Regions from separate parts of the Actinoplanes subglobosus genome, predicted to be linked through region 1. Evidence: predicted binding sites of a transcription regulator. Region 1 holds the regulator's gene; the other holds the start of a gene.
The links. The regulator HrcA, encoded in region 1, represses chaperone genes, less so after heat shock. The targets are predictions, from matches to a motif close to GGTTNGCACNCTCNNNNNGAGNGTGCNAACC.

Region 1 (14,724 bases):
GATTCTCACCGGCCGCCGGACCGACGTGCTGGACGCGGCGGTCGCCTCGATCGGGGCCGCCGCCACCAGGGTCCGTGCCGACGTCGCCGACCTGACCGATCTGGACCGTGTCGTCGCCGCGATCGAGGAGCGTGGGCGAGGGCTCGACGTGCTGTTCGCCAACGCGGGCGGCGGCGAGTTCGGTGCGCTCGGGGGGATCACTTGGCAGCACTACGCCGACACGTTCAACACCAATGTCGGGGGCACCCTCTTCACGGTGCAGAAGGCGTTGCCGGTCCTCAACCGGGGAGCCTCGGTGATCATCACGAGCTCGAACATCGACGTCAAGGGAGCCGCCGCGTTCAGCGTCTACGCCGCGAGCAAGGCGGCGCTGCGGTCGTTCACCCGCAGCTGGGCCGCCGAGCTGACCGGCCGGGACATCCGAGTGAACAGCATCGCGCCCGGCCCGGTCGACACGCCCGGGCTGAGCGGCCTCGCTCCCGACCCGGCCGCCGCCGAGCAGCTGCTCAAGGGCCTCGCGGCCGGCGTGCCGATGAACCGGCTGGGCCGCCCGGACGAGATCGCCGACGCGGTGGTCTTCCTGGCCTCGGCACGGAGCAGCTTCATGACCGGCGCCGAGATCTACGTCGACGGCGGCGCAAGCCAGGTCTGAGCCGGGGCGCGGCAGGATGCCGCGGAGGTACGACCGGGAGCGGCGGGTCAGTACGCCCGTCGCTGAATCCCGCCTCGACGCCACTGCACCGGTCGATCAGCCGCCGGGCGAGGAGCCGTTGATCAGCGTGGTCGTGTTCGAACGGTCCGGCGGCTCGGCTCTGGGCCGTCAGCGAGACACTGACCGACCCGGAGCCGAGCAACTGGGCGTACCAGAAAAGGGTCAGTGGCCGTTGAAAGCGTCCCGCATCCGGCTGAAGAAGCCGCCCTGCTTGCTCAGCTCGGCGACGTCCTCCCCGCGGGTCTTGGCGAACTCGCGGAGCATCCGCTCCTGGTCGGCGGTGAGCTTGGTCGGCGTCTTGACGTCGAGGTGCACGAAGAGCTCGCCGCGGCCCTGGCCCCGCAGGTGCGGAACGCCCTTGCCGCGGATGCGCAGTGTGCTGGCCGGCTGGGTGCCCGGCTTGACCTCGATGTTCTCCTCGCCGTCGAGGGTCTTGATGGTCATCCTGGTGCCGAGGGCGGCCGCCGTCATCGGCAGGGTGACGCGGCAGTGCAGGTCGTCGCCCTTGCGGGAGTAGACGTCGTGCGGCCGCTCGTGGATCTCCACGTAGAGGTCGCCGGCGGTGCCGCCGCCGGGGCCGACCTCGCCCTGCTGGGCCAGGCGGATCCGCATGCCGTCCTCGACACCCGCCGGGATCTTGACGGTGAGCGAGCGGCGTGTCCTTATCCGGCCGTCACCGGCGCAGGTCGGACAGGGGCTGGGAATGACCGTGCCGTGACCCTGGCAGTTCTGGCAGGGGCGGGACGAGACGACCTGGCCGAGGAAGGTGCGCTGCACCGACTGGACCTCACCGCGGCCGGAGCAGACCTCGCACGTCGACAGGTGGGTGCCGGGCGCGGTGCCGGCGCCCGAGCACTGGGTGCAGAGCACCGCGGTGTCGACGGTGATCGGTGCCTCCACGCCGAAGGCGGTCTCGACGAGGTCGAGCTCCAGCCGGAGGATCGCGTCGGCGCCGGGACGCGTGCGCGGGCGCGGGCCACGGGAGCCACCGCCCGCGGCCGTGCCGAAGAACGCGTCCATGATGTCCTGGAAGCCGACGAACGGGCCGGCGCCACCGGCTCCACCGGGCATGCCCCCGCCCGGCGCGAGCGGGTCGCCACCGAGGTCGACGACCTGGCGCTTCTGCTCGTCGGAGAGCACCTCGTACGCCGCGTTGATCTCTTTGAACTTGTCGTGCGCCTCGGGATCCGGGTTGACGTCCGGGTGGTACTGCCGAGCGAGTTTGCGGTAGGCGCGCTTGATCTCGTCGTCGGTTGCCTCCCGGCTCACACCGAGAATTCCGTAATAGTCCTTGGCCACGGGGTTTGGAGTCCTCAATGTCTGCGCGAATCCGTCAATTCTGTGCCAACAGGTCGCCAACGTAGCGTGCCACTGCACGAACGGTAGCGATAGTGCCGGGGTAGTCCATCCGGGTGGGGCCCAGCACGCCGAGCCCCCCAACGATCGTGGTACCCGGTCCGTAACCGCTGCTCACCACGGACGCCGACCGCAGGTTGTCGATCTGGTTCTCGTCGCCGATCAGGACCCGGGTGGTCCGGGGCTCCAGATCGCCTATGAGCTTCAGAAGGATGACCTCCTCCTCGAGTGCTTCGAGGACGGGCCGCAGTGTGCCCTGGAAGTCCAGCACACCCCCGCGTGTCAAGTTGGCCGTACCGGCCAGCGCGAGGCGCTCCTCACTCCGCTCGACCAGAGTCTCCAGAAGAACCGACGCCAAGCATGTCATCGCGGCGCGCCGCTCGACAGCGCACTCCTCCACGAGTTTCTGCACGAGGGGCGGGGTGTCTGCGAGCCGCTGACCGGCCAGCTTCTCGTTGACCCGCAGCCGCAGCTCCCACACCTCGCCGTCGGCCAGCGGGCCGGGCATCTCCACGAGGCGCTGCTCGACCCGGCCGGTGTCGGTGATCATCACCAGCATCAGGCGGGTGGTGGAGATCGGCACCAGCTCCAGATGGCGCACGGCGGAGCGGGACAGGCTCGGATATTGCACGACGGCGACCTGGCGGGTGAGCTGCGCGAGGAGCCGGACGGTGCGGTGCACCACGTCGTCGAGGTCGACGGCACCCACCATGAAACGCTCGATGGCGCGGCGCTCGGCCGGGCTCAACGGCTTTATCTTGGTGAGCCGGTCGACGAAGAGCCGGTAACCGGCGTCGGTGGGCACCCGGCCGGCACTGGTGTGCGGCTGCCGGATGTAGCCCTCCTCCTCCAGCACGGCCATGTCGTTGCGGACGGTGGCCGGGGAGACACCGAGCTTGTGCCGGTCGACCAGAGCCTTGCTGCCCACCGGCTCCTGTGTCTCGACGTAGTCCTCGACGATCGCCCGGAGCACCTCGAGCTTGCGGTCATCCAGACTCATATGACCCCTCCCCCGTTTGGCACTCCCGCTAATAGAGTGCCAGTCTACGTCGCGGGCGGTCACAACGCGATGATCGAAAGTACGGCGGACCGCCTTCAACCGGTTGTTCCCGGGGTCCTAGCGTGTCAGACATGACAGAGCCCCCCTACTCCGGCGGGTATCCTCCGCCCCCTCCGCCCGACCAGCCCTACGGCTACGGCTACCAGCAGGACCCGCTACAGGACCGGATGTGGATCCTGGTGACGCACTTCGGGGGCGCGGCCGGCGCCCTCTTCGGTGCCGGCATGCTCGGCTGGGTCGCGCCGCTGGTCGCGCTCGTGGTCCGCGGCAACCAGTCCCCGGTGGTCCGCTCCGAGGCCGTCAAGGGCCTCAACTTCCACCTGCTCTGGGGCATCATCGCCCTGGTCGGCAGTGTGCTGACCTGCATCGGCATCGGCGTGCTGATCCTCGGCGCGGCCACACTGATCGCCACGGTCGTCGGTGTCATCGCCGGTGTCAAGGCAGCCAACGGCGAGCCCTTCAACTACCCGATGAGCGCCCGTTTCCTCAGGTAGGGGCCCTCACAGCACGTCACGGACGACCGCGTCGGCCAGCAGCCGGCCCCGCAGGGTGAGCACGAGCCGCCCCTGCTCGTAGGCGCCGGGCTCGAGCAGCCCGCCGGCCAGCGCCCGCGCGGTCCCCGTGGCGTCGAGGCCGTCCAGCGGCAGGCCGTCCCGCAGCCGGACCCGGAGCATGACGTCCTCCATGTGCCGATCCGCGCCGGTCAGCAACTCCCGGGCGTGTCCGGGTGATTCCCCGGCGGTGAGGCGTTTCGCGTACGCCGACGGGTGTTTGACGTTCCACCAGCGCACCCCGCCGACGTGGCTGTGCGCGCCCGGCCCGAGGCCCCACCAGTCGGCGCCGGTCCAATACAGCAGGTTGTGCCGGCACTCGCCGCCCGGCCTGGCCCAGTTGGACACCTCGTACCACCCGAAGCCGGCCTCGCTCAGCGCCGCCTCGGCCGCCAGGTAGCGGTCGGCCGCCACATCGTCGGACGGGTACGGCAACTCGCCCCGCCGCATCCGCCCGGCCATCCGGGTCCCGTCCTCGACGATCAGCGCGTACGCGCTCACGTGGTCGACGCCGGCCTCGACGACCGCCCGCAGCGACCTGTCGAAGTCGTCGGCGCTCTCCCCCGGCGTCCCGTAGATCAGATCCAGGTTGACGTGCTCGAAGCCGGCCTCGCGGGCCTCGATCGCAGCCTGCGGGGCACGGCCGGCGGTGTGCTTGCGGTCGAGCACCCGCAGCACCCCGGCGGCCGCCGACTGCATGCCGAGCGAGATCCGGGTGAAACCGGCGCCCCGGAGCCGCCGCAGGTAGGCCGGGTCCACCGACTCCGGGTTGGCCTCGGTGGTCACCTCGGCGCCCGGGGCCAGCCCCCACGTGCGGTCGATGCCCTCCAGGATCCGGCCCAGGTCGTCGGTGCTGAGCAGGGTGGGCGTGCCGCCGCCGACGAAGACGGTGCCGACCGGGCCGGGCTCGATCACCCGGGCCGCGAGGGCGAGCTCGGCCAGGACGGTCTCCGCATACTCCTCGCGGCTCGCGCCACCGCCCAGCTCACTGGCCGTGTAGGTGTTGAAGTCGCAGTACCCGCAGCGGCTGGCGCAGAACGGGACGTGCACGTAGACGGCGAAACCGTTCTTCCCCACCTCACGGGTGGCTTCGTCGGGGAGGGACCCGTCGGAGGGTACGGGTTCACCATCGGGGAGTGCGCCGGCCATCCGTCAAGTGTGCACGTCTTACAGTTCCGGGATGGATCTGGTCCGTACCGTCACCGCCGCCGGCGTGACCACGATGACAATCGACAACCCCGCCAGCCGCAACGCGCTCTCCACCGCGCTGCTCGGGCAGCTGCTGGACGCGCTCGCCGCGTCGGCCGCCGACCCGGAAAGCCGTGTGGTGGTTCTCACCCACGAGGGCCCGGTCTTCTCCTCCGGCGTCGACCTGAAGGAGACGGCAGCGGCCGGTCCCGGTGACCGGCTGCCCGCCGAGATGCTCGCCGACGTGCTGGCCGTGCTCTGGGAGTTCGGGAAGCCGGTGATCGCACGGATCGCCGGGCCGGCCCGGGCCGGTGGCCTCGGCCTGATCGGCGCGGCCGACATCGCGGTCTGCACCCGCTCGGCCACCTTCGCCTTCACCGAGGTCCGGCTCGGCGTGATCCCCGCGGTGATCAGCTCGACGGTGCTGCCGCGCCTGTCGCCCCGGGCCGCCGCCGATCTCTATCTGACCGGTGACGTCTTCGACGGCACGCGGGCGGCCGAGATCGGCCTGGTCACCGCGGCCGTCGCCGAGGACGATCTGGACGACGCGGTGCGGCGTTACTGCTCCTCCCTCATCCGGGGCGGTCCGCTCGCGCTCGCCGGCACCAAACAACTTCTGCGGCGTACGCGCGCCGACTCGATCCGGGCCGACCTGGCCGATCTCGCGCACCGTTCGGCCGGTTACTTCAAGTCGGCCGAGGGGCGGGAGGGTGTGGCCGCCGTCCGCGAGAAACGCGACCCGAGCTGGATCCGCTGATCGCCCCGGTCGGGTGCCCCGGAGCACAGTGACGCCGGGTCCCGAGCGGTCGTTGTCTAGGCTTGGCGTCCGGCGTCAGAGGAGGTGCAGGTGCGCGCGAAGCCGATCGTGGGCGTTGTCGCCGTGCTGAGCCTCGCCGTCGTGGCCGGTGTGGTCGTCCTGATCAACAACCTCGCCGGCACGATCAAGCTGCCCGTTCTCGGTCCCGAGTGCACGGTCCGCGCCGACGGCCAGGTCACCCTCGACACCGCGCAGATGGCCAACGCGGCGACCATCGCCGCCGTCGGTGTCCGGCGCAACATGCCCGAGCAGGCGATCGTCGTCGCGCTCGCCACCGCCTTCCAGGAGTCGAAACTGGAGAATCTGGACAGTGGCGACCGCGACTCGGTCGGCCTGTTCCAGCAGCGGCCCAGCCAGGGGTGGGGCACGGTCGAGGAGATCAAGGACCCGCGCTATTCGGCCGGCAAGTTCTACGCGGCCCTCAAGAAGGTCAAGGGCTGGGAGAAGATGCGGGTCACCGATGCCGCCCAGAAGGTGCAGCGGTCGGCGTACCCGGAGGCCTACGAGAAGTGGGCCGACGAGTCGAAGGTGCTGGCCGCCGCACTGACCGGCCGGGCCACCGGTGCCGTCGAGTGCGTCGTGCCGGACATCCCGGCGGTGCGCGGCGCGGAGGCGGCGGCCGCGCTGCTGAGCAGCCTCCAGCTCGACTGGGGCAAGAAACTGACCGGTCAGGCCCGCAGCGCCGAGGTCGCCGGCCTCACCGTCGAGGTGGCCGATGCGAGTGTCGGCTGGCGGTTCGCGCACTGGCTGGTCTCGCACGCCTCAGCCACCGGCCTCGAACGGGTACGTTTCGGCGACCTGGAGTGGCACGCCCCGGAGGGAAAGTGGCAGCCGGTAACCAACGGCGACGGGAACGCTCAGGCCCAGGTCGTAGCGGAGGTCTTTCATTGAGAAACAGCCGGAAGTATCGGTGACTACCCGTAATGTCTCGCTTTCCCGATAGCGGTTGCGCTGCGTATACATCCACATGGACAGTCAGCAACCTCCCTGGTACTAAGTAGGTCGTGCTGAGGGCGATCGAGTGGATCCTGCTGGGAGCGGGCAGCGCCGGCGCCATCCTGTGGGGGGTGCACCGGCACCGTCCGACCCGTCGCGCCCCGTGGCTGCTCCTGGCCGGGGCGGTCGCGACTCTGGCGGCCGGGGACGTCTGGTTCGCCTACCACCGGATGGCACTGGCCGACACCGCCTACCTCGTGATGTTCGCTCTCGTGGCGCTGAGCCTGCTCCAGTTCACCCGGGGCGGCTCGCTGCTCGTCGACCGGGCCCGGCTCATCGATCTGGTTGCGTTCGCGTGCTCCGCGATGCTCGTGGTCTGGGTGTTCGTGATCAGCGTCGACAGCCGGTTCCGGACCGTGTCTCCGGCCGACGTGATCGGCGATCTGCTGCTGGTCGGCGTCGCCGTGCGCCTGGTGGCCGCCGACCGCCGCAACGTCGCCGCCATCCTGCTGGTCGGCGGTTCGGCCGGGATGCTGGCGGGGGACGTCCTCTACCCGCTCACCGGCGGGAGCCGGGCCGCCGAGTCCGCCTACGTGCTGCTCTACCTGGCGTGGGGGCTGTCCGCGCTGCACCCGTCGATGGTCCGGCTCACCGAGCCGCGCACGGCCCGGATGTCGCCGTGGCGGTTCCGCGACACCATCCTGCTCGCGCTCTCCGCGGCCACCCCGCCGTGCGTGCTGATCGTCGAGGCCCTCTCCGGGCCGGTCCGCAACGGGGTGGTGATCGCGGTGACCGGGGCGATCACGCTCATGCTCACGATCACGCGGCTCGGGGATGCCGTACACCAGCACAGCCTCGCCCTGACCCGGGAGCGCGGCCTGCGGGCCGCGAACACCGCGCTGGTCGCCGCGGCCGACGTACCCGCCGTCGAGGAGGCGGTCGAGGCCGCTGTCGCCCGCCTGCTGCCGGCTGGAGCGGTCCATCGTGTGATCCTCGCCACCGACGACGGCCGACTCGCCCGGCTGGGCCTGCCCCTGGCACCCCCCGACACCGCGACGCCCGGCCGGATCCCCCGCCCAACGCCCGCTGAGGCCGGAACACCCAGCCGGATCCCCCGTCCCACCCCTGCTGAAGCCGGGACACCCAGCCGGATCTCCCGCCCCGCGTCCGCCGAGGCCGGGACGCACAGCTGGTGGATCAACGACCGCACGCTGGTCTGCCCGCTCCGGCTGGAACCGCTGGCCGTGGCCCGGCCCAGCGGCGGCGCCCTGATCATCACCGCCCGGCGGGACGCCCTGGTGGCGGGGCGCGACGCGCTCGAGGTGCTGGCCGGCGAGACCGCGCTGGCGCTCGACCGGATCACCCTCGTCGAAGCAGTCGGCCGCCGCGACAGCGATCTCTACCTTCGGGCCGTCACCGGCAACACAGCGGAGATCATGGCGGTCGTCGACTCCGACCACCGGATCCGCTACGCGAGTCCGGGTCTGCGACGTCTGACCGGTGGCGGCGACCTGCCGCCACTCACCGTCTTCGACGATCTGGTTCATGCCGACGACCGGGCAGCGGTACGGGACGCGCTGCACGCCGAGGGCGACGGAACGGTGTACTGCGCCCTGCACCGGACGGACGGCACCCAGGTCCTCGTCGCCATGGCGTACCGGGATCTGCGCCACGACCGCCTCGTCCAGGGCCTGGTGGTGACATTGCGGCCGGTCGGCACCAGCAACGACGTCACCGACCCGGCGCCGCACCACGAGCATCAGGGTGAACTGCCGGCGTGGGTCAACCGGCGCAGCGCCCGCGACAAGTTCCGCTACTGATCGCGACGCACCCCGGCCGGCTCTTTCCCTCGCCAGTCCCGAAGGGTCGCTTCGGTCCCGCCGGTCGCTTCCGTCCCGCTCGTTGCTTCGGTCCCGCTCTTTGCTTCGGTCCCGCTCACTGCTTCGGTCCCGCTAAGTTGCTTCGGTCCCACCCTTTGCTTCGGTCCCGCTCACTGCTTCGGTCCCGCTAGTCGCTTCCGTCGCGTTCACTGCGGCCGGAAACGCGAGAAGCCGGCCCCGCCGTTGGGGTCGGCTTCTCGCGTATGGGTCAGACCGCGCGTCAGCGGGTCAGGCGGCGACGGCCACTGGTGCCGGCGACCAGGGCGACACCGATGGCGGCCAGGACGACCTGGAAGAAGAACTCGATCCAGTCGAAACCGCGGGTGTCCGCAACGCCGAGCGCACGAGCCAGCACGGTGCCCAGCAGAGCGGCGACAACACCGACGACCATGGTCAGCCAGATCGGGATGTTCTGCTTGCCCGGCACCACGAGCCGGCCGAGCGCACCGATGATCAGACCGACGATCAGGGCGACGATGATGCCGGTAAGCGTGAGTTCCATCAGGGTCCTCCTCGGGGGTGGAGCTTGTTGGTTGCGTCCGTCGAGCCCCTGTGTTCCCGACCCCCCGAGGAATCAAACCGCCCTATTTTTTGGCTGTCCCCTTGGTGTCAGCGGTGTCCGAGGTGGAGAGCGCGGCGATGAAGGCCTCCTGCGGCACCTCCACGCGACCCACCATCTTCATCCGCTTCTTGCCTTCCTTCTGCTTCTCCAGCAGCTTCCGCTTCCGGCTGATGTCACCGCCGTAGCACTTCGCGAGCACGTCCTTGCGGATGGCGCGAATCGTCTCGCGAGCGATGATCCGGCTGCCGATGGCCGCCTGGATCGGCACCTCGAACTGCTGACGCGGGATGAGTTTCTGCAGCTTGGCGGCGATCGTCGTGCCATAGGTGTACGCCTTGTCCTTGTGCACGATCGCACTGAAGGCGTCGACCGGCTCGCCGTGCAGCAGGATGTCCACCTTGACCAGGTCGGCCACCTGCTCGCCGGAGGGCTCGTAGTCGAGTGACGCGTACCCCTTGGTCTTGCTCTTGAGCTGGTCGAAGAAGTCGAAGATGATCTCCGCGAGCGGCAGTGTGTAGCGCAGCTCCACCCGTTCGGACGACAGGTACTCCATGCCGAGCAGGCTGCCCCGGCGGCTCTGGCACAGCTCCATGACGGCGCCGACGTACTCGTTGGGGACGAGGACCGTCGCCCGTACCACCGGCTCGTGGATCTCGGCGATCTTGCCGGACGGGAACTCGCTCGGGTTGGTGACCACCGAGTCCTTCCCGTCCTCGGTGAAGACCTGATAGACCACGTTGGGGGCGGTGGAGATCAGGTCGAGGTTGAACTCGCGCTCCAGCCGCTCGCCGATGATCTCCAGGTGCAGCAGGCCCAGGTAGCCGACGCGGAACCCGAAACCGAGCGCCGCCGACGTCTCCGGCTCGTAGGTGAGCGCCGCGTCGTTCAGCTTCAGCTTGTCGAGGGCGTCACGCAGCGCCGGATAGTCCGAGCCGTCGATCGGGTAGAGACCCGAGTAGACCATCGGCTTCGGGTCCTTGTAGCCGCCGAGCGCCTCCTTGGCCGGCCGGTTGTTGCCGGTGACGGTGTCGCCGACCTTCGACTGACGGACGTCCTTCACCCCGGTGATCAGGTAACCGACCTCGCCGACACCGAGCGCCGTGGCCTTCTCCATCTCGGGCGAGACGACACCGATCTCCAGCAGCTCGTGCACCGCGCCGGTGGACATCATCTTGATCTTGTCGCGAGCCTCGATGCGACCGTCGATCACACGGACGTAGGTGACCACGCCGCGATAGACGTCATAGACCGAGTCGAAGATCATCGCGCGGGCCGGAGCCACCGCGTCACCGACCGGGGCCACGAACTGCCGGACGATCTCATCCAGCAGGTGATCCACACCGACGCCGGTCTTGCCGGACACCCGCAGCACGTCCGACGGCTCGCAGCCGATCAGTTTCGCGAGCTCCTCGGCATACTTCTCCGGCTGCGCGGCCGGCAAGTCGATCTTGTTGAGCACCGGGATGATGTGGAGGTCGTTCTCCATCGCCAGGTACAGGTTGGCGAGGGTCTGCGCCTCGATGCCCTGCGCGGCGTCGACGAGCAGGACCGCACCCTCACAGGCGGCCAGGCTCCGCGACACCTCGTAGGTGAAGTCGACGTGCCCCGGAGTGTCGATCATGTTGAGGACGACGGACTCGCCCTGTTTGTCACCCTCCCGCACCGTCCACGGCATGCGCACGGCCTGCGACTTGATGGTGATGCCGCGCTCGCGTTCGATGTCCATCCGGTCGAGGTACTGCGCGCGCATCTGGCGCGGGTCGACCACCCCGGTGATCTGCAGCATCCGGTCGGCCAGCGTCGACTTGCCGTGGTCGATGTGGGCGATGATGCAGAAGTTGCGGATGCGGCTGGGATCGGTCGATCCGATCACGTTCACGCCGGGGTCGAGCGGTCCAGGCACGGTCTTCCGTTCTTCTCGGGCTTGGCTGCGGACGCCGGCTCAACCGCCGGCGACCCCTATCGTCCCACGCCCGGAAGGGCAGGTCCGATCACACCCGTTCCAGCGGGACCCGCGAACCCGGCGGCAGCTCCACCACAACCGGATCCCCCGGGCGAATCACCCCACCACGCAGCACGACCGCCATCACACCGGCCTTGCGGATCACGTTCCCGGAACCGTCCTGCCCGAGAACCTCCTTGAGCAGCCCCTCCCGGAACCGGTTGATCTGCACACACGGATTACGCAGCCCCGCCAGCACGATCGCCGGCCGAGGATCCTCCCCGACATCCCGCCCGGCGGCAGCAGCCACAGCAGCCGCGGCCCTGGCCGTGGCCGCATCCAGCCGAGCCCCGCGAGCCGCCGCAAGCACCCCGTCGAGAGCCCCCACCCCTCGGAGAGCCCCGACCCCAGCCGGAGCACCACCGGCCACGCCGTCACCACCAGCCACGCCGTCACCGCCAGCCACGCCGTCACCGCCGGTCACGCCGCCACCGCCAGCCGCGCCGTCACCGCCAGCCGCGCCCTCACCGCCAGCCGCGCCCTCACCGCCAGCCGCGCCCTCACCGCCAGCCGCGCCCTCACCACCGGCCACGCGGTCACCACCGGCCACGCGGTCACCACCGGCCACGCGGTCACCGCCGGCCACGGCCTCACCACCAGCCACGCCGAAGCGCAGGATCGTGCCCGGCGGCAGCCTGAGAAGATCCAGACCGAGGGTTGTCACGTTCTCCCCGAGCCCACCCGCGGGCACGTCGTACCCCTTCGCCGCGACCTCGCCGAACAACTCGGCCTGAATGAGATGCACCTGCCGAAGATTCGGCTGGGTGGGATCCGCCGCTACCCGGCTGCGATGCCGCACATGCACCCCGGCATGCACATCACCCTCCACACCAAGCCCCGCCACCAGCACGATCGAGTCGCGATTGGGCTTGGTGAACGTGTAGGCATCATTCCGGCTGACCGCGACGACCGTCCCCGACTCATCACTCATGCCCCGAGTCTGACCATCACCGGCACTCGTCCTCGACCCGTTTCCCGCCAAACGAACGACACCCGCCCACCGCCCGTCCAAGCCGGCCGCCCACCGCCCGTCCAAGCCGGCCCAAGGAGGATCTCCAGCCGCGACGAACCGCGCCCAGCCACTCATCTCACGGCGCCGACCAACACGACCACCATGTTCGCGGCAAATGGCCCCGCGCAACCATCGGTTCCTCGGCCACAGGCCCCGCAGCCGGAACCTCGCGACCTCGCGACCACGGCCGCTCGGCGACCGACTTCGCGGGCGCCCGATCTTCACCCAACTCGGTGGCGCCTGGCATGGCTGGAGCAACATGGATGACGGGTGACGGAACCGAGGGCTCTGACCGGTCCGGCCACGGCCAGAAGGCCATCAACCCGGCCACGGCCAGAAGGCGATCAACCTGGCCACGGCCGGAAGGCGATCAGTCCGGCCGCGCCCGGAAGGCGATCAGTCCGGTGGCTCCAGGAAGAGCGCGGCCAGCCGGGGCAGGCGGCGGCGCATCTCGTCCTCGTTGTCGAAGTCCCACAGGTCGGCGACCTCGGGGCGGGTGCGTGGTCGGTCCTCGGAGGGCAGCGGCTTGCCTGTGGCCTCCTCGTAGGCGCGGGCGGCGATGCCGAGCACCTCCTCGGCCTCGAACACCGCTCCGGTGTCGGCTGCCTCCTTGATCACCACGACATTGGCCAGCACATCCGGCTTCTGAACGGCGGCGGCCACGGCTTTGCGGCCATGGGCGATCAGCCAGCCGCGGAAGGCGTCGAAGCCCGCCTCGTCGGCGCCGCTGTTGATCAGATAGGCCGCGGCCCAGAGATCCTCCGTCCCCGAGGCGACCATCACCTTGTCCAGGTGACGGCCCCACGCGACGATCTCCTCCGGATCGCGCGTGGCCAGGTCGGCGACGGCACGCTCGGCCACCTCGGCGGGCGAGGCCGGCCGGTCAGCGGTGGCGCGGTCGATGACCGCCCAGAAATCGTCGGTTCGCATGCCGCGATCCTGCCAGTGCGGTACGACATTTTCGCGAGCGGCAGGATGGAGTCATGCGGCCGATCACTCTGCCTGATGTTCCGTACGGCGCGACGGCCGTACGACCGGATTGGTCTGACCTGCCGGACAGCCTGCGGAAAGCGATCAGCCTGCGTCTCGGATCGCCGGTGTCCGCCGCGCGCAGCGCCGGTGGTGGGTTCACCCGGGCGTTCGCCGCGGTGATCGAGACCGAGGCCGGGACCAGTGTCTTCCTGAAGACTGCGCCCCTGAGTGACCCGGTGTCGGACTGGTACGCCCGGGAGGCCGCCTTCACCTCGGCCCTCCCACCGGAGGTGACAGCTGCCCGACCGCTCTGGACTATGACCGATTCTGATTGGTTCGTGCTGTGCCTGGAAGCGATCGACGGCCGGATCCCGGAGTTGCCCTGGTCACAGGAGAACCTGGACACGGCACTGCGGACCTGGTCGGCGGCGGCGACCGCGCTCGCCTACCCGTCGCCGCGGCTCCTGGAGATCGGCATGCCGGCGCTTCCGGAGATCCTCCGCGACGAGATGTCATGGTGGTCACTGATCGCCGCGCGCCGTGCGCCGATGCCCGAGCCGGCACTGTCGACGATCGCTCCGCAACGGCTCTCCGACCTGGCGAAACTCGAACGTGCGCTGCCCGCGCTGGCGGCCGGGGACGGAATGTGCCACGGCGATCTGCGGGTCGACAACGTGCTGATCGACACCGGCGGCCGGGCCTGGCTGTGTGACTGGACGTGGCCGTGTCTCGGGGCGCCCTGGTTCGACACGGTCACGCTGCTGGTCAGTGCGTACGCCAGTGGCCTGGACACCGACGCCGTGCTGAACGCCTGGGGCGCACCCGACGAGGGGGTCGACGGGGCGCTGGCGGCACTCGCCGGATATTGGCTGGTCCGAGCCGGGGACGGGCCGAGCAGTGCGTCGCCTCACAGTCGGCAGCATCAGCGGTTCAGTGGGGAGCAGGCCCTCGCCTGGCTCGCCGAGCGCCGTGGCTGGGGCGAGACCTCCGGCAGACGCCGCTGGTTCCGCCGCTGAAACCGGAGCCGTTTTGGCGGGCCGTTTGCCGTGCTGGTAATCTGTTTCTTCGCGTGTGGTGACACGCAGTTGTTTCCTGCACCGGCTTCGCCGGATCGAGACGGCCGCGCGGTGACCACTCGTTTGAGACCATTTTCCCGAACTAGTCAGGACAAGGCTGTCGCGTGGCGAACATCAAGTCCCAGATCAAGCGCAACCGGCAGAACGAGAAGGCCCGTCTGCGCAACAAGTCGGTCAAGTCTTCGCTGAAGACCGTGATCCGCAAGCTGCACGAGGCGAGCGACTCGGGCAACGTCGAGTCGGCCACCGCTCTGCTGCGTGACGCTTCGCGCCAGCTGGACAAGGCCGTCAGCAAGGGCGTCATTCACAAGAACCAGGCGGCCAACCGCAAGTCGGCCATCGCCAAGAAGATCGCCGCGCTGTCCGCCTGATCCCCTCGTTCTGGATCAGGTCACGGCCGCACTGATGCGGCTGATGACCCGTGCCCGCCTTTGAGGTGGGCCGGTTTGGACATACCCGGGCACCGTCGAACCTCAGGGTTCGCGACGGTGCCCGGTTTCGTTGCGGTCGTCGACTCGGTCCGCACGGCGCATGGTCGCGTTCAGTTCAGTCCTGAGGGCTCGACTCAGTCCTGAGGGCTCGACAAACAGCGATCTTTCA
Region 2 (14,724 bases), on a different contig from region 1:
GCCGACGGCCAGGGCCGGCTGGTGCGGCTCGGCCGGGCTGATGTGCCGCCAGCCCCGGTCGGTGAGGAACCGGTGGTCTCCGCTGCCGACCAGCCGCGTGCCGTCGGCCAGGGTGACCCGGAACGCCGGTTTGGTCGTCTGCCAGTGGTCGAGCACCGTGGTCGGCACGTAACGGCGGTGCGCCCCGGCGCCCATGGTGCCCATCACCGCGTCGCCGGGGCGGATCTGCGCCAGTGGCCGTGTGGAACCGTCGGCGAGCAGGATCGGCGTGTCACCGGCCAGGCAGTAGGTGCAGGCGTGGGAGCACCCGCGATAGGGGTTGACGGTCCACTCGAACGGCACCCGTGACCCGCCTGGCACCCGGTTGATCAGGGATTTCGCCCGGACCTCGTAGAAGGTCATGCCCGCGAACCCCGGAGTGTCGAAGGTGCGGACGGTCGCGCCGGGCAGCGCCAGCGGCAGGGGTGGAGCCGCCGGCGCCGCCCTGTCCAGGAGCGTGGCGTCACCGGGCCGGGCCGACAGATGGGACCATCGCATGGCGGATATTCGAACACACGTTCTAGGTCGTGTCCATGACCTTCCTCGAACAGGTGTACACAACGGAGCGTACGCCGGAGGCCCGCGGATCGGGTGATCCGCGGGCCTCCGGGTTCAGTTCGGGGTCAGCTGCGGGCTGCCGTGGCCTCTTCCTTGGCCGGCTCCTCGGCGGGCTCTGCGGCCTTCTCCGCCTGGGGCTTCTCGGCGGTCTCGCCGTGCGCGCCCTTGCGGTGTGCCGCCATCTGCTCGCGCACCTCGTCCATGTCGAGCTCCTGAACCTTCTCGATCAGGCTCTCCAGGGACGACTCGGGAAGCGCGCCGGGCTGGGCGAAGACCACGACGCCGTCGCGGATCGCCATGATCGTGGGGATCGAGCGGATGTCGAACTTGGCCGCGAGCATCTGCTCGGCCTCGGTGTCGACCTTTCCGAAGGTGATCTCCGGGTGCTTCTCCGAGGAGCGCTCGTAGGTCGGCGCGAAGCGGACGCAGGGCCCGCACCAGCTGGCCCAGAAGTCAACCAGGACGATGCCGTCCTTGTTGGTGACCTCGTCGAAGTTAGCTGTGGTCAGCGTAACCGTCGCCATGATGCCTCCGTCTGCGGGAATCGCTTTCGTCGGGTGAAACTCCGGGTACCCGTTAGTCATTCCCGTACTCGGCGCCGCGACACGTGGCGTGCAGCACCTTCCGGGTTTCATACCCACAAACGACACGGGCGCCTCATGGTAACTGAAAGTAGGCGCTTGGTGTCTGGTTGCTGACACGATCGAGGTGGCGTTTCGCTGCCGGATCGAGTGATCTAGGTGATTTGCCCAGGCTGTGCGACGACAGTGGGAGCGATCCCGCGTGTGGAGCGAAATAGTTAACTAACCTAAATGTGAGCTGCCTCACAAACGAAAGTCCTTCACATGGATACGGACGGTGAGGCAAACTCTTTCCCAACAGAGCGTGGGCGGCGGGTGCCGGGGAGGGCCCCGCCGCTCATTGCGTCTCCTGCCGATTAGTCCGGCATTCTTTCTCGTCTATGCGGATTTCCGCGGACTCTCGTCACGGCGCTTGATCACCTGTCGGCGGCCCGTGGCCGAATCGGTAGCCTAACGCCCCATGACCGCGGGCGAGGACCAATCCACCGAGGTCGGCGTGGGCCCGTGGGCGGGCGAGCGGCCGGCCGGCGACCACTGGGATCCCGAGTTGCTGGAGAACGGCGACCGGCGCAACGTGGTGGACCGGTACCGCTACTGGAGCCGAGAGGCCGTGGTGGCCGACCTCGACACCCGCCGGCACGGGTTCCACGTCGCGATCGAGAACTGGCAGCACGACTTCAACATCGGCACCGTGGTGCGCAACGCCAACGCCTTCCTCGCCGCCGAGGTGCACATCGTCGGGCAGCGCCGCTGGAACCGTCGCGGCGCCATGGTCACCGACCGGTACCAGCACGTGCGCCACCACCCGACGATCGAGGAGTTCGTGGCCTGGGCGGCCGCCGGGAAGCTTCCGATCATCGGGATCGACAACCTTCCGGGCTCGCGCCCGATGGAGACGACGACGCTGCCGCGCCGGTGCGTGCTGCTCTTCGGCCAGGAGGGCCCCGGCCTCTCCGAGCCGGCGCGGCGTGCCTGTGCCGAGCTGTTCTCGATCGCCCAGTACGGATCCACCCGCTCGATCAACGCCGGGGTGGCCAGCGGGATCGCCATGCACGCGTGGATCCGGGCGCACGCCGGAGCGCCTCCGGACTGACCTGGATCGGCCCGTCTTCGGCCGATTCGCTTGACGGCGCGCCGCCCGACCACCACGGTATGGAGTGTGGGTGTCACGGTGAGTTGCCCTAGGTGTGCTGCGCAGGTCCGCAAGCCGGATCTGATGCACAGCAGCTGGCGGTGCGACAACTGTGGCGACGTTCCGCCGTTCCACGTCGCCGAGCACATCAGCGCGGAGATAGTCGGAACGGTGCTACGGGAGTCGGCGTCGAGTGCGGAGCGGATACCGCTCTGGTGTCCCTGGCCGCTGCCGTCCGGGTGGATGGTCACCGGGGCGGGCTGGTCGGGTGACGACCGGTTCGGGGTCCGTGCCACGGTCCTCGCGTGCAGCGGCCCTGAGCCGCTCGGCGGTGGGCCGGCGGATCTGGTCCTGATCGCCGAGCAACCCGGCGTCGGACTCGGCACGCGGTTCGCCGGCATCCCCGGGATCGACCCTGGGCACCTGCTCTCCGAGGCGCTCGCCGATCCCGGTTCCCATGCTGGTCCACATGCGAAGATCAGGGCGGCGGGGCACCCCACTCCACTGTGGTGTGTCAAGTCACCCGAGGATCGCAGCGCGTACGTGAGTGAGGCAAAAGGAATGTGGCTCTATGCGGTAGCGTGGCCCGCGAGCGCGGGCTATCTTCTCGCGGAGCATGTCGTCCTGCACGACCTCTCCGAGGGCGTGCCGTCCGAGCTCGTGTTCGGAGCGCCGTCGCCCTATCTGCACGGTCGTGCCTGATCTCCTAGGCGTGACCTGCCGCTATGGCAATCGACTTTCTGGCCACTTTGTTCACACGAAGCGACGAAGCTGATACCGTCAGTGTTGCCGCGGAGCTGAACGTAACCCGCACCGGAGGAGAAGGCCCCCATGGTCAAGAAGGTCCTCACCTGGCTTGGTATTGCATTCTTGATCTTCTTCATCGCCTTCAACCCGAGCTCGGCCGCGGCGGTGTTCGAGTCACTCGGAGGCACGATCGCCGACATCGCCGAGGGCTTCGGCACTTTCTTCACCGACCTCGTCGCATAGCATCTCTACATGGATCCTGGTGAGCCGCGCGACCCGCGAGGTGAGGGCGCTCGTCGCCCTCAGGACGACGACAGTTTCGGGTGGCGTGACCCGTTGCTCGACGGCGATCCTGATTACCCGGACGACGAGGCCTATGAGGACGACCCGGCGTACGGTCGTCGTCGGCACTCGCCTGACGACCGCTTCGGCGAGACGGACGAGTATGAGGCGCCCAGCTTCACCGCTGAGGAGCTCGAAGGACTCGACCGTGGCGGCGGCCCGCGCCGTTTCCTCCCGCTGGAGGACGAGCCGACCACGCTCGTCGCCCGATACCTGTTCCCCACCGAGCGCTATCGCGGTGAGTGGAAACGGCACTGGATCCACCTGGCCAAGCCGATCGGCATCGGTGCCGCCGCGACGCTCCTCCTCGGCTATCTCGCCGGCTTCCTGACCAAGCAGAACATCAACGGTCTCGTCACCGTCGCCGTGCTGATCTGGCTCGGCGTGATCAGCTGGGTGGCCTGGGAGGTCTTCGACTGGTATTTCGACCGGTTCATCCTGACCAACAAGCGGGTGATGGTGGTCAACGGGATCATCACCCGCAAGGTGGCGATGATGCCCCTCCTGCGGGTGACCGACATGAAATACGAGCAGTCCGCCCTCGGCCGCATGCTCAGCTACGGCACCTTCGTCCTCGAGTCGGCCGGCCAGGATCAGGCGTTGCGCGAGGTCAAGCACCTGCCCAACCCCAACGAGCTGTATCTGCGCGTGGTCGAGGAGATGTACGAGCCGCAGGCCGTCGAGGCCCGGCTCGGCAAGGACGACGAGGGAGACGACGCCTGACCTGGGCGCCGCCCGGTGCGGCGCCCAGCGGTAGCGTGACGGTGATGACCGGAATCGACCTGCACTGTCACTCGACCGCCAGCGACGGCACGCTCACCCCGGCCGACCTGGTCCGTGCCGGGGCGGCCGCCGGGCTGGACGTCATGGCGATCACCGACCACGACACCACCGGCGGCTGGGCCGAGGCCGCGGCGGCCCGGCCCGACGGCCTCGCGCTGGTCCGTGGCGCTGAGCTGTCCTGTCGCTGGCACGGTGCCGAGCCGGGCATCCCGCTGCACCTGCTGGCCTACCTGTTCGACCCGGCCGAGCCGGTGCTCGCGGCCGAGCTGGCCAGATTGCGTCTCGACCGGGAGCAGCGCGGCGAGCGGATCGTCGACAAGCTGCGGGCCGACGGCGTGCCGATCACCTGGGACGAGGTGCGGGGATATGCGGCCGGTGGCTCGGTGGGGCGGCCGCACATCGCACAGGCACTGATCCGGGCCGGCCTGGTCGCAACCACTAACGAGGCCTTCGAGTCCGCGTGGTTGGGGGCCCGTTACTTCGTACCAAAGTCGGATCTTGATGTTTTTGATGCGGTCCGTGCGGTGCGGGAGGCCGGTGGCGTCGCGGTCTTCGCCCATCCGCGGGCGACCAAACGCGGCCGGGTGGTGCCCGACGAGCTGATCGTCGCCCTGGCCGAGGCCGGCCTCTTCGGCCTGGAGGCCGACCACGAGGACCATTCACCCGCCGAGCGGGCCCAGGTCAGGGCGTTGGCGGAGCGGCTCGGGCTCGCGGTCACCGGATCGTCCGATTTCCACGGTACGCACAAGACCGTCCAGCTCGGCGCATTCCGGACCGACCCCGAGATGTACGAGAAGATCGTCGCCGCCGCGGCCGGAGCACCGGTCCTGGGGTGAGTTCGTGGGGCTCCGTTCCCGGCCGGGGTGACGCTCGCCGCACCCGACTGCGCCGGAGAGGGACGGCCCATAGCCTGCACGGGTGAATGTCAAGCTGTTCGGCGAGTTCTTCGTGACGCTTCTGGTGATCGTCGACCCGCCCGGCATGGTCCCGGTCTTCCTCGGCCTCACCGGATCCATGCCGGCGAAGGCGCGGAACAGGGCCGCCACCCAGGCCGTGCTGCTCGCCCTCGGCGTCATCGTCGGGTTCGCCGTCGCCGGGCAGACCCTGCTCGACTACCTGCACGTCCAGCTCCCCGCTCTCCAGGCGGCCGGCGGTCTGCTGCTCGTCCTGGTGGCGTTGCAGCTGCTCACCGGCAAGACCGACGAGCCCGCCGAACAGGGTGGCACCAGCAATGTCGCCCTCGTCCCGATCGGCACTCCGCTGCTGGCCGGGCCGGGCGCGATCGTCGCCACCATGCTGTACGTGCAGCGTGCCGAGAGCGCCGACGAATACCTGGTCCTGGCGGCCGCGATCCTGGCCGTGATGGCCTGCGTGTGGCTCGTGCTGCGGTTCTCCGGTGTCATCGTGCGGCTGCTCCGGCCGGCCGGCATCGAGGTGCTCACCCGGATCGCGGGCCTGCTGCTGGCGGCCATCGCGGTCCAGCTCATCGCCGACGCGATCAACGCTTTCGTGAAGTCGTACGCCGCTCTGCCCTGACGGAAGGTGTCGGGGGGTGCTGGCAGGATGGGAACGTGCCCCCCACTCGACGTGCCACCAAGCCTGTCGTCCCCGAGCAGCTCGGTTTCGCCGGCATGCCCGAGAAACTGTTCGTCTGCACACCGAGCAAGCTCGGGGCCTACGCCGACTGCCCACGGCGGTATCGGTATTCGTATGTCGATCGGCCCAGCCCGCCCAAGGGCCCACCCTGGGCGCACAACTCGCTCGGTGCCAGCGTGCACAACGCCCTGAAGGACTGGTACATGGTGCCGGCCGAGCGGCGCGGCACCGAGTCGCTGCCCACCCTGCTCAAGGCCACCTGGGTGCGTGAGGGTTACCGCGACGTCGACCAGGAGCGGGCCACCTACCAGAGGGCGCTGGACTGGCTGGAGAGCTACGTCGCCACCCTCGACCCGGAGGACGAGCCGCTCGGCGTCGAGCGTGTCGTCGCGGCCAAGACCGGCATCCTCGCGCTCAACGGGCGGGCCGACCGGATCGACACCAGGGTCGGGCCGTCCGGGCCGGAAGCGGTCATCGTCGACTACAAGACCGGCAGGTCCGGGTCGTCACCCGACGACGCGCGCGGCTCCCAGGCGCTGGCGCTCTACGCGTTCGCCGCCGAGCGGATGTTCCGGCGACCATGCCGCCGGGTCGAGCTGCACCATCTGCCCACCGGGACGGTCGTGTCGCACGAGCACACCGAGGAGTCGCTGGCCCGGCAGGTGCGGCGGGCCGAGGAGACGGCCCAGGACATCATGGCCGCGGAGAAGGCGGTGGCCGGCGGTGCCGATCCCGATGCGGAGTTCCCGGTCAATCCCGGGTCGCTCTGCGGGTGGTGCGATTTCCGCAAGGTGTGCCCGGCGGGGGCGTCGGCGCCGGTCAAGGAGTCGTGGACGGCGGTGGAGCACCTGACCGCCTGAGCCCGCGTTCTTCGGTCCTTCGCCGCTTTGCCTTCGCGCCGGGTGTTCGTTTTCGGCCGGTGATCGGTCTGCGGCCGGGGATCGGTCCTCGGGCGGGATCGGTTCAGCGTGCGGCCTCCTCCGGTCTGAACAGGCCGGCAGGCACACCAGCCCGCCACGCTCCGGTTCAGGAGGTGCGGTCGGCGCTACGGCGGGCGCGGCAGGCCGGACACAGACCCCAGAAGGTGATCTCGGCCTCGTCCAGCTCGAAACCGTGCAGATCGGACGGCATCAGGCAGGGGCGCTCACCCACCGCGCAGTCGACGTCGGCGATCGCCCCGCAGCCACGGCACACGATGTGATGATGATTGTCGCCGGCCCGGGCCTCGTACCGTGCGGGACTGCCGGCCGGCTCGATCCGCCGGGCCAGCCCCGCCCTCGACAACGCGCCGAGCACGTCATAGATCGCCTGCGTCGACACCGAGTCGAGACGACCCCGCACCCGGTGGGCGATCTCGTCGACCTCCAGGTGCCCGCCCCCGGTCAGGACATCGAGGACGGCCAGGCGCGGCCGGGTGACTCGCAACCCGTGCTCACGCAGCAGTTCCTCACCGGTCGACATCCGTCCATGACAACACGCCCGACCGGATTCACCAACCCGGATGGTGATCACATTCGTACCGCAGCCGCAGGTAGCCGCTGTTCACCACCGGGTTTCCGGGCATCGGCCGGGCGCGGTCCGAGCATCTGGGGACGCGTTTCGATCACGACTTGGCCGTCGGGGGATGTTTGCGCAGTCAGAGAACTCCTAAGCTGACCTTCACCCGGATCGCCACCGCCCGGAGCACCGCCGGGATCGAGGAGGAATGGTGTTAGACCAGGTCAACGGATTGCCGGTACACGTACTCGTGCTCCATGCCGCAGTCATCTTCGTGCCCCTGCTGGCTCTCGGCGCGATCGTCTACGGTTTCGCCGCGCCCTTGCGCCCCCGGATCGGCTGGGCCGTCGCGCTCCTCGCCGTCGTCGCACCGGTCGCCGCCCTGATCACGAAGCTCTCCGGCACCGAGTTCTACAACCGTCTGCTCAGCGAGGAGCGCGTCTCCCCACCGGGCAAGGTGATCCTCGACGGGCACATGTCCAACGGCACCACCACGTTCTGGCTGACCCTCGCCCTGGGCGTACTCAGCCTGATCCTGGTCGTCCTCACCACCCGCAACCCCCGCGCCCTGCCGAAGATCGCCGACCTGGCGTTCGCCGTTGTCCTGCTGGTCCTGGGCGGCCTGAGCGCCTACTACCTCTACCTGACCGGGGACTCGGGAGCGACCGCCGTGTGGGGCACTTACTGACCCTCCACCGGACGTGGCTGCCGGCGCGCTTCCTTTCAGGGACGCACTCATGCGGGCCGGCATGCTTCCGTCCGGGGATGCCATGCGGCCGGGGTTCGCACCCACCTGGGGCTGGCACGAACCCGAGCCTTGCACGAACACCCGGTGGACGAACTGGCGTAGCCGGGCAGCACGCGCTCTGAGCCTGCTCCTGAAGTCTCTCCATCGAGCAGGTCTCTAGAAGACGAGACGTGCGCAGAGCAGGCAGACGACGATGACGGCGATCGCACCGGCGACCAGGCCGATGCCGTAGGTGACGGTCCGTGCCGAGCCCTCGGCGTCGTCGAGTGCCTCGAAGTCCTGCGGAGGAAGCCGCCGCGGCGACGGTGGGTGCGCGATAGTCGGTGGACGCCAGTCAGCCGGAGGGGGATCGGCCTTTGGCGGCCCCTGATAGTCGGCAGGCCGCGCCGGGGGGACCGGATCGGGCCGGCCGAGCGGCTCGGCGGACGGATCGGGCCGCTGCCAGTACGCGTCGTCGTCCGGGACGCTGGTGGGGGAGCTCACGTTCACCGACGGTACAACCGGAGGGGGACGACGACCGCGCCGCTGTCGGCATACGCTCATAGTCGTGGACATCCTGGACGACCCTGAGCGTGACAACGACGCCGAGCGCGAGGTCGATTTCGAGTCCGAAGAGGCTCCGGTCCTGCCCGAGCAGACCCGTGACGACACCGAACGAGGCTGGGGCGAGCGGTCCTCCTCCAACGACGACCGCCTGCTGGAGGACCGCCCGCCACACTGGGGCTGACCTTTCGTCACGCTGGGCTGACCCGCGCTCACGGTTCCATCGTCGGCAAAAGGCCGACTCGGCTTGCTGTTTCGTGTCGCTGCCGTAGTGCTGGCTGACCCGCGTGATCGGGTTCGCGTCGATCATCGACGGGCTGCCTCCGAGGAGTCTGGGGCAGGCCCAGCGCCGCGTCGGGGCCGTGGCTTCGTTGCCGGACGACCCCGACGGGCCTCTCTGGGGAGCCGCCGACGGGTCAGCCTGGGCGGATCACTATGGCGAAGCCACGACCCGAGGCGGTGACGGCCTGCCTGGCGGCGTCCGGGTCGAGAGCCAGGAGCAGACCACCGGTCACCGGGTCGTCAGCACCGGTGACGTCCAGGACCAGGGCCGCGCTCGCCACCGGGGTGGTCCGGTCGCGGTCGCCGTCCAGTCGGAGCAGGTCGACCCGGTTGCCCGGGCGGACCACGGACAGCGCGGTCGGGTCGGCCAGCCGCACCGGTACGCCGACACTTCCCGGTGGGATCGGTCGTGCAGTGCCGGACGGTGCCGACGAGGCCGTGGAACGATCCGACGACCCGGACGGCTGCGGTGTGGAATCAGTCGGTACGCAGCCGGTCGGCTCGATCCAGAGGACCGCTGCGGCTGTGGTCAACAGCACGGCGACCGAGACCAGGCGGAGCAGTGCGCCACGGCTCGGCCGGCGCCAGCGGACCGGGTCGAGACGCTCGTCCGGCGGTGCCGGTCCCTTGCGGGGCATAAGACCTCCAGGTTTCGTCGCCTACCGTGCTGGACCGCTCCCGACCGAGACGTCCGGACTGTCCGGCCCCGACTGGCGTCGCCACGTCCGAACTTTCCGGACGTCCGGCCCCGACTGGCGTCGCCACGTCCGGCCTTCCGGACCCGGCTGGCGTCGCCATGTCCGGCCTTCCGGACCCGGCTGGCGTCGCCACGTCCGGGCTCTCCGGAGAACCGGCAGGTGCAGGTGCCGCCATGTCCGGAGCTTCCGGATCCGGCAGGCGCCGGCACCTCTGGACCCTTGGTCCCGGTGGGTGCCAGGAGGTCTGGACCCTTGTCCCGGTGGGTGCCGGCACCTCTGGGCCCTTGGGCCCGGCAGGCGCTGGCACGTCTGGACACTGCCGGGCTCGGCCAATGTCGCCATGACGTGCCTTGCCAGTGCCCGAGAACGGCCGCCACCCGGGTTGGCGCGAGCCGTGGGACCGGGGACCTGGAGCGAGGGCTGCCGGGGTCGTCGACGACTGATTCAAGCCGCGGATGGGACGACGCCCGGGACCGTCGGCGGGCGTCTCGGCCGCCGGGGAGACGGTCGTTCGGCTTCGGCGGAATGGCTGTGTCAGAAACGCCCGCCGACGGCTGCGATCGACGTTAGGTGGGTTCCGAGGCGTAGCGCGGAGAGCCTGTGGACAACCCGGCGTTGTGGATAACCTGCCGCCGCCCTGTGGATCTTGCTAGGGCCGAAGGGGGTGGGCAGAGACCGAGGCGACTGACTCCGGAAAGGGACGAGGCTGAGGCGTTGCGGACGGACGGTATGGGGCCGAGGTGTGACGGCTGGGCGTGGGGAGGTGGCCGTGGGGAGGTGGCCGCTGGCGGCCGGGGAGCGGAAGGGTGGCCGTGGGGAGGTGGCCCCTGGCGGCTGGGGCGTGTGAGGTGGCGCGGCGGCTGGGGTGTTGGGGAAGTCACCGTGGGGAGGTGGCCGCCGGGGGCCCGGGAGTGGGGAGGTGGCCGCCGGGGGCGGGGAGTGGGGAGGTGGCTGCAGGAGGCTGGGAGTGGGGAGGTGGCCGCTGGCGGTCGGGCCCGTTTGAGCCGTGCGCGTCGGCTGGTGCGGGGGAACTGCGGTGGGAACGAAAATGCGCCGAGCCGGGGACCGGCTCGGCGCACATGCGATCAGGAAGGAGGCTGACTCAGGGAGTCGCGGCCGCCTTGGTGCTGCCGCCGCCCGACGACGTCGAGGTGCTGGTCGTGGAAGAGCTGGTCGTCGACGGCGCCGACGTGGTCGAGGTCGAGGTCGACGGCGTGTCCGCCTTCTTCGGGGTGGCGTCGGCCGAGCCGGTCGTCGACTTCTCCGCGCTCACGCTGCCCGAGCGGGAGTCGTTGCGGTAGAAGCCCGAACCCTTGAAGACGATACCGACCGAGTTGAACACCTTGCGGAGCTTGCCCTGGCAGTTCGGGCACTCGGTGAGCGCCGGGTCGGAGAAGGACTGCACTGCTTCAAGCTGCTCACCGCACTCGGTGCAGGAGTACTGGTAGGTAGGCACGGCTCCTCCGGATCAATCGGCTGCTGGCACTCGCCAACTCCGAGTGCCAATGTTGCGGCATCGGAGGTCAATTCGTCCACTCGGCGCCCGGCCTGAGGGAGAACCAGACGGTGGGCGATGTCACAGCCGGGGATCACCGGGGAGGGCGGAGGGCGAAGCCGCCGGTCGGCGTGATCACCGCGTGCACCCGGCGGTCGTGGGGCTCGGCCGGTACGGAACCGACGTCCTCCCCGTCGTGCAGGAGCGCCACGATCAGCGGCCCCGGCTCCGGCAAGCGTGCCATCACCCGGTCGTAGGAGCCTCCGCCCCGGCCCATCCGGATGCCGTCGAGCCCGACCGCGAGTGCGGGCACCAGCAGCAGATCGACCGAGCGGACCGCGTCCACGCCGAGTCGCGGCCCGTCCGGCTCACGAAGTCCGCGGGGTCCGGCGACGAGTCCAGACAGAGCGGCAGGCGAAGGGAAAGGCGAAGGTGGGGGCGGGGGTGACGGTGGGAGAGAGGGCGATGCAGAAGGCCAAGGCGGAGGCGAGGGGGGCACCGGGGAAGGGGGCGAGGAAAGCGAAGAGGAGGGAGGGGAGGCCGGAGAGGGCCACGGCGAGGAAGGCGAAGAGGAGGGAGGGGAGGCCGGAGAGGGCCACGGCGAGGAAGGCGAGGGCGAAGGAGGGGGCGGTGAAGGCGAGAGGGCGGGGGGTGAGGGGGCGGGCGCGTACAGCGACCAGGTGAGGTCGTTGTCGGGGAGTAGGACCGGTAGCAGGAGGTGGCCGCCCGGCGGGAGTGCGTCCAGCAGGCGGTCCGGGAGGTCGGGGCCGCCGGGTTCGGAGCCGACCGGGACGTAGGCCGCGATCGAACGGGCGCCGGTACGCCGTACCAGCGCGAGGGTTTGATCTTGAATTTTTGCGGCCGCGGCCGAGCGCTCGATGACCGAAAGCGATCGACGCGCGGTGAGCAGTTGTGTGCGGAGAGAGATCTTGATTTGGTGTGATTTTTCCGCGTCAGGGGTTAAATCCGACATGCAACACCCCCTTTTGAAAACCGGCAAACGGTGCACACTATGTCAGCATCGCTCCAAAGAGGGCCAGTCCCGGGAGGATGTGTGACACTACGTGGCCGGCTGACCAGCGCATTTCTGGTCGTCGTGCTCGGTCCGGTCCTGCTCGGGTCGATCTTCGTCGCCTTGACCGTCGGCGCGGTCAGCCGGGAGCGGACCACCGAACGCCTCGACCACGCGGCCAGCACCGTCAGCATGGCGGTCGGCGCCATCTGCCGCCAGCTGCAAGCCTCTGCCGACGCGGTCGCCGTGGTCCCGGCCGGTGACCGGAAGGCGGTCGCCGATCAGCTGGTCGCCCGGGGACTGGCCACTGAGATCAACGTGACCGATCCCGATCAGCCGAACCTCGGGCGCGCCGCGACGACCGGTGACCCGGTCGCTAACGGCCGACAGGACTGTGCCAATCCCGCGACGGGTGTGAAAGACCAGGTCACGGCGTTGGCCGCGGCCGCGTACAGCCGAGAGGTCACGGTGATCGCCGCCCAGCAGGTGGACGCCGCATTGCTGGACCGGCTCGGAACGGCCGCCGGTGTCGCCGTCGCGATCGGCGCGGGCCCACCGCCGGCCGCCGGGACCGCGGGCCGGGAGCTGTCCGCCGAACCGGGCCGCCCGTTGCCGCTCACCCTGACCGTCCCGGCCGGCGAACCGCGCGCCCGCTACCTGATCCTGCTGCTGATCGTGCTGGTCACGGCGGTTGTCGCGGTTCTCGCCGCCCGCTGGCTGGCCCGGTCGACCACCCGCCCGCTCGGTGATCTGGCCTGGGCCGCGGACCGGGTGGCCAACGGCGACCTGGACACCCGCGTGCCGATCCCGCGCCCGGACGAGCTGGGCCGGCTGGCCGGCACCTTCAACCGGATGACGCGGGAGCTGCAGTCCTACGTGCAGGCGCTGACCGCCAGCCGGGACCAGCTGCGGCGGCATCTGGCGATTCTCGGCGACACCCTGTCCAGCACCCACGACCTGGACCGCATCCTGCCGGTGATCCTGCGGACCGCGATGACCGCGACCGGTGCCCGGGCCGGGCTGATCCTGCTCACCGACCCCACCGACGGGCGGCTCGCGGCCCGCTGCGGCGCCGGCCTGACCGGGGCGTGGGACCTGTCGCCGGCCGAGTTGTCGCAGCGGCGCCTGTCGCCGGGGCGCGGGCTGCTCGGCCGGGTCGCGGCGACCGGGATGCCGCTGCGGGGCACCGCCGGCCGGGCCCCGGACGAGCCGGCCTGTGATTCGTATCTCGCCGTGCCGATCTGTGCGCCGCCGGACGAGGACAGCGGACCGGAACCGGCGGTGCTCGGTGTGCTGGCGCTGTACGACCGGCTCGGCGGACCGGTGTTCGAGGACGCCGACCTGCGGACACTGCGCACCTTCGCCGGGCAGGCCGGGGTGGCCGTGCACAACGTCCGGGTCCACGAGGAGGCACAACGTCTCTCTTTGACTGATCCGCTGACCGGACTCTGGAACTACCGTTATCTCCGCGAGGTGCTGCGCCGCGAGGTGGAGCGGGCGAGCCGGTTCGGCCGGATGCTCACCGTCCTGGTCCTCGACCTGGACCACTTCAAGGAGGTGAACGACACGTACGGGCACACGGCGGGCGATCAGGTGCTGGGCGAGTTCGCGCGGCGGATCCGGATCGGGCTCCGTGAGGTCGACGTGGCGTTCCGTCAGGGCGGGGAGGAGTTCGTGGTGCTGCTGCCGGAGACGGACGCGTACGGCGGGGTGATAGTCGCCGAGCGGCTGGGCGCCGCGGTGCGCGACTGGCCGGTTCCGGTCGATCCGCGCCGTCCCGGCCTCGACGACCGGATCCCGATCAGTGTCTCGATCGGCATCGCGGTCTTCCCGGAGCACGGCGCGACCGCCCAGGAGGTCCTCGACGCGGCCGACGAGGCGCTGTACGCGGCGAAGAACGCGGGCCGGGACACCTACCGCCTCGCGGAAAGGGTTTCCCCGGCCGGTGCGGAGGGGCATCTGGACGCCGCGACCGCCACCACTGGTGGGCCGCACCCGCCGCGACACGGCCGTGGCCGATAGTCTCGCGGCATGTCCGGAACCAGCGAAGGTGAAGTGACTGAATGACGACGAAGCGCGCCGTCAAGGCGGTGATCCCGGCGGCGGGACTCGCGACCCGCTTCCTGCCGGCCACCAAGGCCGTGCCCAAGGAGTTGCTGCCGGTGGTGGACCGGCCGGTCCTGCAGTACATCGTCGAGGAGGCCGCGGCCGCCGGCATCACCGACGTGCTGCTGGTGACCGGGCGCGGCAAGACCGCCATGGTCGATCACTTCGACCGTCGCCCCGACGTGGAGGCGCGGCTCGCGGAGAAGGGCGACCAGGAGCGGCTCGCCGCGGTACGCCGTTCGAGCGAACTCGCCGACATCTACACCGTCCGCCAGGGTGAGCCGCTCGGGCTGGGCCACGCGGTCGGTACCGCGGCCTCGCACGTCGGCGACAACCCGTTCGCGGTGCTGCTCGGCGACGAGTTCGTCGAGGAGGACAAGCCGCTGCTCCCGGCGATGCTCGATCTCCAGGCGAAGACCGGCGGCATCGTGCTGGCGTTCATGGAGGTCGCACCGCACGAGACGTCCCGCTACGGGATCGCCTCGGTCAAGGCGACCGACGACCCGGACGTCGTCGAGGTGACCGGTCTGGTGGAGAAGCCGTCGCCGGAGGAGGCGCCGAGCAA

Region 2: the regulator HrcA is predicted to act here: its motif matches at 11,024-11,054, upstream of ACFO0C_RS20730 (FmdB family zinc ribbon protein).

The regions. Positions count from the first base shown of each region.
Region 1 covers NZ_JBHSBL010000035.1:79,705-94,428, forward strand. The annotation lists gene ACFO0C_RS46205 (SDR family NAD(P)-dependent oxidoreductase) at 1-652, shown strand, start outside; gene dnaJ (molecular chaperone DnaJ) at 875-2,011, opposite strand; gene hrcA (heat-inducible transcriptional repressor HrcA) at 2,046-3,068, opposite strand; gene ACFO0C_RS46220 (DUF4870 domain-containing protein) at 3,200-3,622, shown strand; gene hemW (radical SAM family heme chaperone HemW) at 3,629-4,828, opposite strand; gene ACFO0C_RS46230 (enoyl-CoA hydratase-related protein) at 4,860-5,624, shown strand; gene ACFO0C_RS46235 (hypothetical protein) at 5,709-6,575, shown strand; gene ACFO0C_RS46240 (diguanylate cyclase) at 6,689-8,440, shown strand; gene ACFO0C_RS46245 (GlsB/YeaQ/YmgE family stress response membrane protein) at 8,721-9,002, opposite strand; gene lepA (translation elongation factor 4) at 9,085-10,965, opposite strand; gene ACFO0C_RS46255 (MOSC domain-containing protein) at 11,054-11,995, opposite strand; gene ACFO0C_RS46260 (DUF4240 domain-containing protein) at 12,473-13,006, opposite strand; gene ACFO0C_RS46265 (phosphotransferase family protein) at 13,060-14,064, shown strand; gene rpsT (30S ribosomal protein S20) at 14,229-14,495, shown strand.
Region 2 covers NZ_JBHSBL010000017.1:583,194-597,917, forward strand. The annotation lists gene ACFO0C_RS20660 (intein-containing Rv2578c family radical SAM protein) at 1-537, opposite strand, end outside; gene trxA (thioredoxin) at 663-1,121, opposite strand; gene ACFO0C_RS20670 (TrmH family RNA methyltransferase) at 1,639-2,271, shown strand; gene ACFO0C_RS20675 (DUF6758 family protein) at 2,350-3,012, shown strand; gene ACFO0C_RS20680 (hypothetical protein) at 3,142-3,300, shown strand; gene ACFO0C_RS20685 (PH domain-containing protein) at 3,310-4,122, shown strand; gene ACFO0C_RS20690 (PHP domain-containing protein) at 4,164-5,018, shown strand; gene ACFO0C_RS20695 (MarC family protein) at 5,101-5,718, shown strand; gene ACFO0C_RS20700 (RecB family exonuclease) at 5,814-6,638, shown strand; gene ACFO0C_RS20705 (Fur family transcriptional regulator) at 6,805-7,239, opposite strand; gene ACFO0C_RS20710 (DUF2231 domain-containing protein) at 7,484-7,963, shown strand; gene ACFO0C_RS20715 (translation initiation factor 2) at 8,180-8,506, opposite strand; gene ACFO0C_RS20720 (hypothetical protein) at 8,571-8,750, shown strand; gene ACFO0C_RS20725 (hypothetical protein) at 8,983-9,486, opposite strand; gene ACFO0C_RS20730 (FmdB family zinc ribbon protein) at 10,649-11,002, opposite strand; partial or broken gene ACFO0C_RS20735 (5-formyltetrahydrofolate cyclo-ligase) at 11,136-11,438, opposite strand; gene ACFO0C_RS20740 (hypothetical protein) at 11,486-11,725, shown strand; gene ACFO0C_RS20745 (GGDEF domain-containing protein) at 12,096-14,075, shown strand; gene ACFO0C_RS20750 (UTP--glucose-1-phosphate uridylyltransferase) at 14,117-14,724, shown strand, end outside.